Linked DNA regions of Tautonia rosea. The protein of the gene in region 2 binds, or shares a complex with, the protein of the main gene of each other region. Links are inferred from orthologs where the notes say so. Each region holds a gene or a part of one and is shown on either strand. Other genes may lie near its edges.

Region 1 (5,016 bases), on a different replicon or contig from region 2:
AGGTCCGCGATCGGGCATGGGCCATCTGGTTGGATCCGCCGGTGGTGGACCGAAGGGCAAACGCCCGACCGGGCCTCCACCGCAGGGCGGTCGGGATCGGGACCAGGGGAGCCGACGACCGGGAGGCGTTCCGAGGCGAGGAGCCGTTGGTTCGTTCGCTCCGCCCCCGAGCGGATCGAAAGGGCGTCGTTCCGCTCATCTCGATGACGGACCGGATGAGATTCTCATCCCTCCGATCTCCAGCGGCGACCTTGGCGGGCCTCCTCCTGCCGGGCGGCCGCCTCGACCCGCGGGGCCTCGATCGCGACCACCGGCCGGACGCCCCTCTGCCAGCGGAGGACCGTCGCGAAACCGAGGCACCTCGGGACCTGGCGCGAAACGACGGAGTTCCGGAGGTCCCGGAGGGCCGCAAGTCGGCGGCGGCAATGGTCCTTCCGGGGGACGACGGCCCGCGCTCAAGCCCCCTGGTCAGATGGCCAAGCGTCGGCCGAAGCCGTTGCCAAAGTCGCGACGCTCGAAGTCTTCGGAGAACGAGTGATCGGAGCGGAGGGTCGGAATCGACTCGATTGACGTGGTGATTTCGATCGAGTCGAGCCCATCGCCCTTCCTCTGGCCTTTGGCCACCCGCTCCTCCCGAAGGAAAGGAGCGGGTTGGGATTTCCTCAGGCTCCGCGGTGAGAAATTCTCTCACCAAATCGACCGGTCCGCGCCGCGGACACAACGAAACCCGAAGGATCCCGGAGCGGGATCGAGATTCAGGGTGGCTGCCCAGGGTGGCCAGGGTTCGGAGGAATTCGACAGATGGACGCGGTCGTACCGACCTGTGCGATGCATCGATCAGTGGAGATCCTTGAGAACGTCTCGATCGCCCGGGGGACGTATCGCATCCGGTTGCTGGCTCCGGAAATGGCGCGTTGCATCCTGCCGGGACAGTTCCTGATGATTCGTCCGACGCGTCCGGGGACGTCCGACCCGTTCTTCGGCCGACCCTTTGCGCTCTATGACACGGTGACTGGACCCTCGGGAACCCATGAGGCAATCGACATCGTCTACCTCGTCATCGGTCGGGGGACGGCCGCCCTCGCCGAGCGTCGGGCAGGGGAAACCCTGGAGGTCTGGGGACCGCTTGGCAACGGCTTCGGCCCTCCTCCCGAGGACGGTGGCCCGGTGACGTTCGTGGCGGGGGGGATCGGGCAGACCCCGTTTCTTGCTCTCGGCAGATGGTGGACCGGCCAGCAATCCTATGGAGCCGAGCCAACTGCCTGGGACGGGCCGGTCGCCTCCTCGACGGAGCTGCTTTACGGGGTCCGCAATGCGGGGCTCGCCGCCGGGGTCGAGGACTTCGAGCGGGCTGGAATCCGTGTGTCGCTGGCCACCGATGATGGCTCGGCCGGATTTCACGGATTCGTCACGACACTCCTGGAGCAGCGATTGCAAGCGGGAGACCGGCCGAGCAAGCTCGTGGGGTGCGGACCTCCGGCGATGCTTACCGTCCTGGCGGGAATTGCCGATCGGGAAGGGATTCCGTGCGATGTTTCGCTCGAAAATCAGATGTCGTGCGGTTTTGGTGCCTGCTTCAGTTGTGTTGTCCCGATGCGGCAGGCCGATGGATCGGTCGACCTGAAACGGGTCTGTGTGGAAGGGCCGATTGTGCGGGCGGCGGACGTCGCCTGGCCGCTCGGGAGCGCGCATTGACCGGATCGGATCGCGTCGGCCAAGGGGACAGAAGTGGACCGCCAGTCGATCCACGTGTCCCCTTGGTCTGCTGGGCATCGGGCGTCAGGACCGACTCCGGGAGCGGATCTGGTCACGGAGCCGGGCGGCGCGTTCGTAGTCTTCGTGTTCGACCGCCTCGTCGAGTTGTTCGCGGAGGGTTTTCGGCACCTCGAAGTGGTGCCGGACTTCGGTTTCCAGGCGGCGAAGGCGCTCGATGTAGGCGACGGTCGGCGTTTCGAGTTCACCGGGAGGCAGTTCGAGCGCCTCGAAGTCGTCGAGATCGTCCATCTCCAACAGCGTCCGGGCGTGACGTTCGAGACGGTCGACCCCTTCCCGGATGGCGTCGATCGCTTCCTCGGGGCTGGTCCGTTCCAAGGCGAGGGCGGCAGAGGCCTGAGTCCGGTCGAAGAGGATTCCGGCTCGGAGGCGCTCGTGACGCTCGACGTATTCCGGCGTCGGGCCGAAATCGGCGATGAAGTCCATCAGGTTGAGGCTGTGTTCCGCATCGCGGAGGGCACGCTCGTAGTGCTGGAGCGTCAGGAAGGCCACCCGACGGTGATAGAACTGTACGAGTTCGCGGTCCGCCTCGGCGCAATGTTCGGGCGACATCGACCAGCCGACCGGGCCGGGGTCGGCGGCGGCCTGTGATCGTCGTCGCCTCCGGAATTTGGAGCGATGACGCAGGTAATCGAGGTAGGTCAAGAAGCCGCGGGGTCGTGCGCCGTCGGGTCGGCCGTCGAGTTCCATCTGGAGGACGCCGAGATCGACCCGGATCTGGAGGACGGTTCGACCGTCACGCGCCAGGATTTCTCGGGCTTCGACCTCGTCAAACTCTGGATCGTAGGGCCAGCCCCGAAGGGCCTCGTCAATATCGCGCCGCATAATCGCTCCCGGTTCGGCGACTGAGAAAAAGGTCCGGGTCCGTGGGCGGGCGCTGGAGCGTTCCCATTGCATTATAGCGGATCGGCTCGCCCGGGGCATCGCCGGGGTCTCGTTGACAGGCAAAGGGGATCGTCCGAGAATGCTCGCGGCCCTCGCAACGGATGTCGATTCGAGCCGGCCCGATCCCACGGAAACGCCCTCATGTTCACGAGCCTTCCCGGTTTAGCCCAGTCCATTGAACGCCTGATCGACAAAACGCCGATCATCGACCCTCACACGCACATCCATTGCGACCGGCCCGCGGCGACGGATTTGACCGCCCTGTTCGGCTACCACTGGGTCCAGACGGAGTTGATCGCTGTCGGGATGCCGAAGGAAGACCTCAACCCGGCCTTGCCGACCGACGAGCGCATTCGACGGATGATTCCGTACCTGAAGCGGATGCGGAACACGGCGATGTCGTGGTGCGTTTACCGGATCCTCTGGGACCTGTACGAGTTTAGCGAACCGGAAGTCACGGAAGCGAACTACCGCGACCTGCTCGACCGGGTCGAGGCCAGGGGGAAGGACCCGGAATGGCCGGCCCACGTCCTCCGCGAACGCTGCAACATTCAGACCTTTGTCACCAGCCTGGGCAACCGAGGCAATGCGTCGAGTACGATTGCTTCGGATGCGCTGTTCATGCTCGATGCGCACTACCTGTTCTGTCCTGGCGTGGCCACCGACCTCGACCCGTACTTCACGGGCAGAACCCGGAAACTCGACTATTTCGAGGCGCTGTGTCAGGTTCTCGGTGTACAGCCAGGTTCCTCGGCGGAGCTGTCGCGATCGGTCAAGGATTGGCTCGATCGGACTGTGACCGGCCCGGTCCGGTTCACCAACACATTCATTCCCATCGAGCAACGCTTTCGGCGGCCTGATCCGGCCACGGTTGACGCCATCCTCTCTCGCATTGAGCCGACGAATGATCAGACGGAAGCCGATGTTGACACCCTGGTCGATGCCGTGACCTGGGCAATTCTGGAATGGCACCACGAGCACCAGAAGGCCGTGCAAATTGCCGTGGGTGCCGAATATTTCATCTGTGACGGGAAAAGTATCCCGCGGTTTCAGCCGAACTGGACGAGCGAGATGGCCCGGACCTTCCACCACTTCGGCACCGCGCGGTTCGACATCATGATGGCGTCTGACGTGCTCTCGCAGGAGATCGCCGTGCTCGCCCGGCAGTTTCCGAACGTGTACACGTCGGGCTACTGGTGGCACACCTTCTTTCCGTCCTTGATCGAGCGACAGTTCGCGTTGCGGTCGCAGGTCGTGCCGATGACCAAGTTCTGCGCTTACCTGAGCGACTCATATTCGGTTGAGTGGGCGTACGGCAAGTTGCAGGTCATCAAACGGGCGATTGCCTCGGCCCTGGCTCATCAGGTCAAGTCCGGCTTTGCCCGAGAGGAGGATCTACCGGCATTGCTCCAGCAGATCCTGCACGACTCTCCCCGGGACCTCTACGACCTGCAGCGTTGATGGCCATGCTGCCGCGTGTCTCGGTTGTCATTCCGACGCTTAACGAGACCTCGACGATCGGATCGTGCCTCGATCATCTCGCCGGCCAATCGGTCGATGAGGTGATCGTGGCCGATGCCGGGAGCCCTGACGGAACGGCTGAGCTGGCGAATCGGGCTGGGGCTCGGGTCGTGGCCGCTCCAAGGGGTCGAGGAGTTCAGCAGAACAGAGGAGCCTCGGAGGCGTCGGGAGACGTCTTGCTGTTTCTTCATGCCGATTGCCGCCTGGAAACCGGAGCGATCGACGTATTGAAGCGGTTTGTCGCTCGGTGTCCGAAGGTTCCAGGCGGCTGCTTCCGGATGCGGGTCGATGCTTCGGAATGGGCCTTCCGCGCCATCGACGCGGCGGCACACCTGCGTGCGGGGGTCCTGGGCGTGCCCTACGGCGACCAGGGGATGTTCGTCCCTCGATGGGCGTTCGATCGGGTCGGCGGATTCCCGGAACTCCCTCTGATGGAAGACGTGTTCCTCATGCTCCGATTGCGGAGGCTGGGACGGATCGCCCTGCTTCCGAGGTCGATCCAGGTGTCTCCGAGACGATGGCGAAACCAAGGGATCCTCGCCCAGAGCGTTCGCAACTGGGCGTTGACGGCCGGGGCCGCGGCGGGGATCTCAACCAGAACGCTGGCACGGTTTTATCCTGTGGTTCGCTGACCGGTCGGGCAAGCCAAACCAGTATCGAATGATACCGCGAAACAATCGAAGCGCAACGGCGAAAGCGGGCATCCCACGGGATCGTTGGTCCTGTTAAGATAGTGGACTCTTGCTGTCGTCGCTCGACACGATTCGGGTGATGTCGGGGTCGAGTTCATCATCTGCGCTGCATCAGGCATGAGCCGGTCATGTTGGGGTCATGGCT
Region 2 (7,393 bases):
GCTCCCGGAGTTTCGCAACGGCAACGGCCCTGGCTGCCTGCCTGGCCCTGGCAATGGCCTCGTCGGCATCCGCGCAGCGTGAATTCCCGGATGATTACTTCTTCAATGTCAACAAGCCCGAACTCAAGGCCGCCCACGACGAGATGACCGGCCAGCCCCGGCCCGAGTTCGCCATCGGCGACTGGATCAACGCCGACCTCTCCGCCGGCGACCTCGAAGGCAAGATCCTCATCGTCGACCTTTGGGCCACCTGGTGCGGCCCCTGCCTCGCCGCCATCCCCAAGAACAACGACCTGGCCGATCGCTACGCCGATCAAGGCGTCCTCGTGCTCGGCATCTGCACCTCCCGCGGCCAGGAGAAGCTGGAACAGGTCGTCGAGCAGCGCGACATCCAGTACCCCGTCGCCCGCGACCCCGACCAGCAAACCGCCGAGGCCTGGAACGTCGCCTTCTACCCCACTTATGCCGTCGTCGACCGCAAGGGGATCGTCCGCGCCATCGGTCTGATGCCCAGCCGCATCGAGGACGTCGTCAAGGCCCTCCTCGAAGAACAGCCCGCCGCGACCGATCCCGACGCAAACTGATCGGCTTGCGATCTCGCCGGAGTGCCTGGGGCTTTCCATCCTGGCCTCAGGCCTCTCCGCGCTTAGCTGTGCTGCCGCTGCTCGGCCGGGTGGGCGGCGGCGGTACTCAGGTTGTATGCCGTGTTGATCAGACCAATGTGGCTGAACGCTTGCGGGAAGTTCCCCACAAGTCGGCGATTTTCAATGTCATACGCCTCAGACAGTAGCCCCAGGTCGCTGCGGATCGACAGCAAGTGCTCGAACATCCGCTTCGCGTCGGCTCGGCGGCCCATCAACGTGTAATTGTCCACCATCCAGAACGAGCAGAGCAAAAACGACCCCTCGCCCGGCGGCAAGCCATCAACCGACGGGTCCGTCTCGTACCGATCGACGAAGCCGTCGTGCATCAATCGCTCCTCGATCGCGCGAACCGTGCTGACCATCCGCGGATCGTCGGCCTCCAGGAAACCCACCAACGGCATCATCAAGACGCTTGCGTCGATGAACTTCGATCCGTACGACTGCATGAACGCCCCCACCTCGGGATTGTAGGCCCGATCGAAAATCTCTTGCCGAATCCGGTCGCGGAGGCGTCGCCAGCGATCAACGGCCCCGTCGCGGCCGAACTGCTCGACCCCCTTGACCGCGCGATCGGCCGCAACCCAGGCCATCATCTTCGAATGCGTGAAGTGACGCCGAGGCCCCCGCACTTCCCAGATTCCCTCGTCCGGCTGATCCCAGGCCGTTTCGAGGTAATTCATCAGTTCCTTTTGAAAGTTCCACGAAGCGGCGATCGGCTCCAGCCCCACCTTGCGGCACTGGTGCAAGGCGTCCATCACCTCTCCCGGCACGTCGAGCTGAAACTGGTCGAACGCCGCGTTGCCGATCCGCACTGGGCTCGAATTCTCATACCCCGGCAACCACGGCAGTTGCAGCTCGGTCAGCCGGTGCTCGCCGGCCAGGCCGTACATGATCTGCATCTGCGACGGCTTCCCCGCCACGGCCCGCAAGAGCCACTCGCGCCAGGCCCTCGCCTCGTCGTGATACCCGGCGTTCATCAACGCATACAGCGTGAACGTCGCGTCGCGCAGCCAGCAATACCGATAGTCCCAGTTCCGAACCCCGCCGATCAGCTCCGGCAGGCTCGTCGTCGGCGCGGCCACAATCCCCCCGGTCGGCGCGTAGGTCAAGGCCTTCAGCGTAATCAACGACCGCTTCACCGCCTCCGCCCAGTGAGGCTGGTCGATCGTCTCGTCGATCGAGCCCTCGCCGTACGACGACCGATCAATCCATTCGCGCCACCAGCGCTCAGTGTCGTGGATCGCGTTGGTATGATCGACTTCGATCGGTTCCTTCTCGTGCGACGGATACCACGTCAGGTCGAAGCTGGCCGTTTGCCCGGCCGAGAGCTCAAACGACGCGACCGTATGAAAATCCTCCCCATGCACCGGCACGTCGGTCCGTAACCGGACCATGTCCGGCCCGGCCACGGCCGAGATCCCTTGCGGCGTGTGCTGCACCCACGGAACGATCGACCCGTAGTCGAACCGGATCACCAGGTCCATCATCATCCGGACCGTCCCCCGGCGACACTCGACCAGCCGAAGCACGTCGGGCAACTGGTCGCGCGGCGGCATGCAGTCGGTAATCCGAACCGTCCCCGTGTCGGTGTCGAACTCCGTTTCCAGCACCAGCGTTCCCGGCCGATACTGCCGACGCACTGCCCGAATCGGCCCTTCCGGCGCAATCGTCCAGTGCCCGTGCTCCTCATTGCCGAGCAACGCCGCAAACACCGCCCCCGAGTCGAACCGAGGGAAACACAACCAGTCGATCGACCCGTCCCGGCCGACCAGCGCAGCCGTCTGACAATCACCGATCAGGGCATAATCTTCAAGCGGCAAGGGCATGGTGGCTGGGTCCTGTCGGGGAAAGCCAGGTCGTGCTTCGTCTCTGTTCCGGCGCTCCGGCGAGCGGGACTCAATGTTACCCTAGTCTCAGACGAGCCTCCCGGCAATCACGCACAACGGGGGCCGACCCCTTTTGGAATCACAGAACAAGAAGGAACGTGCCGTGGTCTCGATGGGAGTTCGTTTGGGACGCCTCCAACTGTCCAACCCGGTCCTCGTGGCGTCGGGAACCTTCGGCTACGTCCGCGAGATGGCCTCGTTTGTCCGCATCGATCGCCTCGGCGGGGTCATCCCCAAGACCGTCACCGCCAAATCCCGAGCCGGCAACCCGACCCCCCGCACCGTCGAGACAGCCTCCGGCCTGCTCAATGCCATCGGCCTCGACAACGACGGCATCGACCACTTCCGGACCCACCACCTCCCCTACCTTCGCACCGTCGGCACCGCCGTTATCGCCAACATTGCCGGCGAGGACGAAGACCAGTTCGTCCAGATGACCGCCGACCTCGGCGAGGAACCCGGCCTCGCCGCCATCGAGCTGAACCTCTCCTGCCCCAACGTCAGCCACGGCCTCGACCTCGGTGTCGATCCCGCCGCCGTCGGTCGCGTCGTCGCCCGATGCCGCGACGCCTGCCCCTACCCGATCATCGCCAAGCTCACCCCGAACGTCACCAACATCGTCCCCGTCGCCCGCGCCGCCTTCGAAAACGGGGCCGACGCCGTCAGCCTCATCAACACGCTCGTCGGCCTCGTCGTCAACTGGCGGACCCGCCGCCCCATCCTCGCCAACGACATCGGCGGCCTCAGCGGCCCCGCCATCAAGCCCGTCGCCCTTCGCATGGTCTGGCAGGTCCACCGCGCCCTGCCCGACCTGCCCATCATCGGCATCGGCGGCATCTGCTCCGCCGACGACGCCCTCGACTTCCTCGTCGCCGGCGCCTCCGCCGTCCAGGTCGGCACCGCCACCTTCGCCGACCCCTCCCTCTCCGACCGCCTCCTCGACGACCTCCCCGCCAAACTCTCCGAACTCGGCCTCTCCGACGTCAACGCCTTCATCGGCACGCTTCAATCCAACAAGGACTGAGCCGACGGAGCAACCTCGATGGCGAAGCCCGAGCCCGGCTGCTGGTATCTCATCCCTCCGGCGGTGGTCGCCCCGGTCGTGCTTTCCGGCGTCGCGATCGTCGCAACCTTCGTCGTCTCGATCTGGTCGCTGGTCGCCCTGCCCTTCGTCTGGCTGGGAGCCCGCTGCGCGGCCCCGAACCTGAACCTGGCCAACGGCTGCCTTGCCTACGTCGCCATCTTCGTGGGATTCCTGCTCTCCTCCTGGCACGAACCCCGGGGCCTTGCCATCACCTTCGGGGCCATCGCCGGCTACTCGGGCGGTGTCATCGAGAAACGGTTACGGATGCGGCCTTACTCGGGAGACTCGTCGAGCCACGGATGAAAATAGATGGATGTGAGCGGCCTGGGTGGCCCCGGTTGCTCGCCAACCGGGGCGGCGCAGCCGCTAGAGGCGGCATTGGCCACCCGCGTGATCCTCTCGTTGCTTCGCGACCCCGGTTGACGAACCACCGAGGCCACCCGCCGCCCCGGATCGCAACCCGATTCTTGCTCACCTCTCATCCTTCCCCCTTCCCCATCCGTGTTTCATCCGTGGTTTAAAACCTCCCTTTCCTGCCTCCTTTCCAAAAAAAACGCAATAAAGCCTCCCTCGTTTCCTGATTGTTTCAGACAGGGGCCGTTCCACGCCTCCCCGTTCCCTGTCCGCGCTGAAGCTTGCACTGTTGCTCCTCTCCTGGAAATCAAAAGGACGCGCACCCTCATGGCCGCCACCACCTTGAAGCAAACCCTCGCCAACCGTCTGAACGCCCTCCTCTCCACCGGCCCGAAATCGACCGAGGGCAAGGCCCGATCGAGCCGCAACGCCCGCACCCACGGCCTCTCGAAGCTCGGCACCCACCTGCCCGCCGACATGGCCGAGGCGATCGAAGCCCGTAAATCCCAGTGGCTCCCCCACTACCGCCCCGAAGGCCCCGCCCAGATCTGGCACTTCGACCGCCTCGTGGCCGAATCCGTCCGCCTCGATGTCTGCGAGGCCCGCATCTGTGCCGCTCGCGCCGAACGCGCCAACCAGGCCTCCGAATCCTGGGACGACGACCGCGCCGCCTCCATCGCCGCCCTCGCCTCCCGTCTCTCCCAGCAACCCGAGCGCATCCAGCCCCAGTTCCTCCAGAGCAAGCACGGCGTCCTCTGGCTCCTCGATCGCTGGGCCGAGGTCTCCGACTCCCTCGCCCGCCACGAAGGCTGGACCCGAGACACCTGGGACCTCGCCCTCGACCTCCTCGGCGTCTCCCCCTTCGCCCGAGACGGCACCGGCCCCTGGGATCTCGACCCCGACGACAACTCCGAGGCCCCCGGCCTCGCCCTCGTGGCTCAGGCCGTCGCGTCCCTCCGCCAGCGCCTCGACGCCTTCCTCAACGCCCGAGACGACCGCGCCCAGACCGACGCCGCCCTCGGCCTCGACGCCGACGAGCCCCCCGCGATCCGCCTCCTGGAACGCTATGCGTCCGACGCGCGTCGCCAGTTCTCCCGCTGCCTCAACGAGTTGCGCCGCCTCCAGTCCCTCGCCTCCCGCCCCGCCGACACCGTCTCCCCGTCCCTCCCTCCCGGCCCCCGACCCCCGCGATCCCGTTCCCAGGCTCCTCCTGCCGACCCCCTCGCCTCGCCAGACCGCTCTCCCGCAACGTCGGCCCCGGACCCCACACCCCCGGCCACGGCTCCCGGCGCCCCACCCTCACCGGCGCGAAACGAACCCATCCCCCGGTCCGCCTGCCGTCCTTCGCCCGGCCGTTCGACGCTCCTCCAGGCCCTCCCCGGCGCCTCCGCCCCCCTGAACCGCCGCGCCCGACGTGCCCGAGCCGCCGCCGCCCGACGCTCCTGACCTCCGACGCTCCCCACCCCTGCACCCCTCGAACCCCATCGACGCCCCTCGTGCGCGCCGAACGACCTTTGATCCATGAACAATCACATATAATGATTTAATGAGTCCGCCCCGTCCCTGCGTGCCTCCCGGCCTCCCTTGATTGACGGAACCATCTCCGGGACGCGCGCCCCATCTTCCGAACCTTCTCGGTCAATCTCGACCGGTGGTCGGCGAACCCCTTGCCATCGAGGTCCCCGAATTCCGTCGAGGAACGCCCCGATCTGCCCCCCGCCGCGCCGCATCGAATCCGAGCGGTCACGTCGCGGGTATTGGCTCGGCCAGGCCCTCAAGATCCATTGGCCCAAGGAACCCGACATGAACGACGCCCCCGCCCCCCACACCCGATACCACGCTTTCGACTCCTTGCGGGCCGTCATGATGCTGCTGGGCCTGGTCCTGCACGCCTGCCAGTATTACGTGACGATCCCCTTGTTTCCCGGGTTCGATTTCCGCGATGTCCGCACCTCGGGGCTGGCCGGATTGACCTTCTTTGGCATCCACACCTTTCGCATGCAAACCTTCTTTGCGATGGCCGGGTTCTTCGCCGCCCTGCTCTGCGACCGCCGAGGGGTCCGGGGCATGTGGTCGAACCGGATGAAGCGGGTCGGCTTGCCCCTGCTCGTCGGCTGGCTGATCCTCTTCCCGATTACGATCTCCGCCTTCCTCTTCGGCATCGCCAAGCGCGAGGGTCTGCCCGCCTGGGAGACGACCCTCAACTGGTGGACGACGGGGCAGATCCCCTGGGTCGAGGACTGGCAACCGCTCTACAGCCTGTTCCTGATCTCACCGCTGCACCTCTGGTTCCTCTATGCCCTGCTCTGGTTCTACATGGGTGCGATCGTCTTCCGGCAGATCGGCAAGATCGGGAAAGGTGCCATCGGCCGAGGCGTCAACGGCCTCTTCCGACGCCTGACGGCCTGGCACCTGCTCCTTCCGGCCGGGATCGGCTTCACGACCCTGACCCTCTTGATCAGCCCCTTGGCCCTGTTCGACCAGAGCTTCCCGGTCTTCCTGCCGAACCCCTTGCCCCTGATCCAGTTCGGGCCGTTCTTCGCCTTCGGCTGGCTGCTCTATCGCAACGTCGACCTGCTCCCGTCGATGGCCCGCTGGCCGGTGCCGACCTTGGTGGCCGCGGCGCTCATGCTGGTCGTCTATTTCGGGGTAACGGCCTCGGCGATCGGTCCCGACGGCCGGAATTCGATGCGGCTGGAGACAGCGGCGGTCTCCTCGGCGATCGCCTGGCTGGCGGTCTTCGGGTTCATCGGCCTGTTCCTCCGCTACTTCAACCGCCCGAGTCCCGCCATGCGCTACGTGTCCGACTCGGCCTACTGGGTCTACCTGGCCCACCTCCCCTTGATCTACTGGATGCAAGGGTTGCTGTTCGACCTGCCGGTCCCCGCCCTGGTCAAGATCGGCATCATCCTGAGCGTCTCCATCGTCGTCCTGTACGCCAGCTACGACCTGATCGTCCGGCCGGGCGTCATCGGCCGCTTCCTCAACGGCCGATCGTATCCCTCGGCCCGCCTCGGCCTCCGGTCCGGCACCTCGCCCACTCCCGAACCCTCTCCCAACTGATCCTCCTTGTTCCGCCGTCCCCGGGGGCCGAGGCGAATCGGCCCCCTCGTCCCTTCCTTCTCGCTGACCTCCCCTCGATTCGTTCGTTTTCTTCCGATCCCTTCGCTCACCTGTCTTTTTCTTCGAATCCCTTCGCTCTTCCCTGTCTTGATCCGTGTTTCATCCGTGGCTCCAACCTCCCTTCTTCCAGATCCGATGCAACCTCCCTTTCAGCTCCTTCCCGGTTTCATCCTTCGCCCTGATCGGCGTCGACTCGAACCCCAGCCCCACCCCCTTGAGCGCCGGCTCCAGGTCCTCGGTCGCCACCCGGTACGGTCCGGAGATCAGGGCCACCCCCCCCGGCGCGAGCATCGCCCGGAGCA

What was found. The genes of interacting proteins can lie anywhere in the genome.
Region 1: the proteins of HG800_RS25115 (region 2) and HG800_RS06135 are in contact, whole or in part, in a crystal structure (PDB 5UE9), measured with the Lactococcus lactis proteins. The link is inferred for Tautonia rosea from one-to-one orthologs. Residues at the interface, in WP_025017116.1 of Lactococcus lactis: Gly25, Phe27, Phe29, Glu32, Tyr33, Lys35, Tyr36, Lys48, Phe56, Thr60, Pro61, Arg62, Val63, Ala64, Glu65, Thr66, Ala67, Ser68, Gly69, Met70, Ile74, Gln77, Pro223, Glu251, Phe274, Ala275, Pro277, Phe278; in WP_023189152.1 of Lactococcus lactis: Leu4, Gln5, Ala47, Ser48, Met49, Leu50, Leu51, Arg52, Arg53, Met95, Leu98, Arg223, Met224, Ala225, Cys226, Ile228, Gly229, Ala230, Cys231, Tyr232, Ala233, Val235, Glu236, His237, Asn243, His244, Ala245, Lys247, Glu250.

Annotation. Positions count from the first base shown.
Region 1 is NZ_JABBYO010000003.1:185,496-190,511, reverse strand. The notes cover bases 1-2,748. They hold HG800_RS06135 (dihydroorotate dehydrogenase electron transfer subunit), read left to right. Parts: upstream 1-801; coding sequence 802-1,695; downstream 1,696-2,748. Other genes in these bases: HG800_RS06130 (UvrB/UvrC motif-containing protein), read right to left, coding at 1,780-2,697; HG800_RS26905 (pseudouridine synthase), read left to right, coding at 1-538. Also shown: HG800_RS06125 (hypothetical protein), read left to right, coding at 2,800-4,119; HG800_RS06120 (TIGR04283 family arsenosugar biosynthesis glycosyltransferase), read left to right, coding at 4,119-4,811.
Region 2 is NZ_JABBYO010000022.1:54,491-61,883, reverse strand. The notes cover bases 1,738-4,593. They hold HG800_RS25115 (dihydroorotate dehydrogenase), read left to right. Parts: upstream 1,738-2,633; coding sequence 2,634-3,554; downstream 3,555-4,593. Other genes in these bases: HG800_RS25105 (hypothetical protein), read left to right, coding at 4,296-4,593; HG800_RS25110 (hypothetical protein), read left to right, coding at 3,573-3,917; HG800_RS25120 (glycoside hydrolase family 15 protein), read right to left, coding at 1,738-2,470. Also shown: HG800_RS25125 (TlpA family protein disulfide reductase), read left to right, coding at 1-584; more of HG800_RS25120, read right to left, coding at 647-1,737; more of HG800_RS25105, read left to right, coding at 4,594-5,414; HG800_RS25100 (acyltransferase family protein), read left to right, coding at 5,772-7,031; HG800_RS25095 (class I SAM-dependent methyltransferase), read right to left, coding at 7,191-7,393.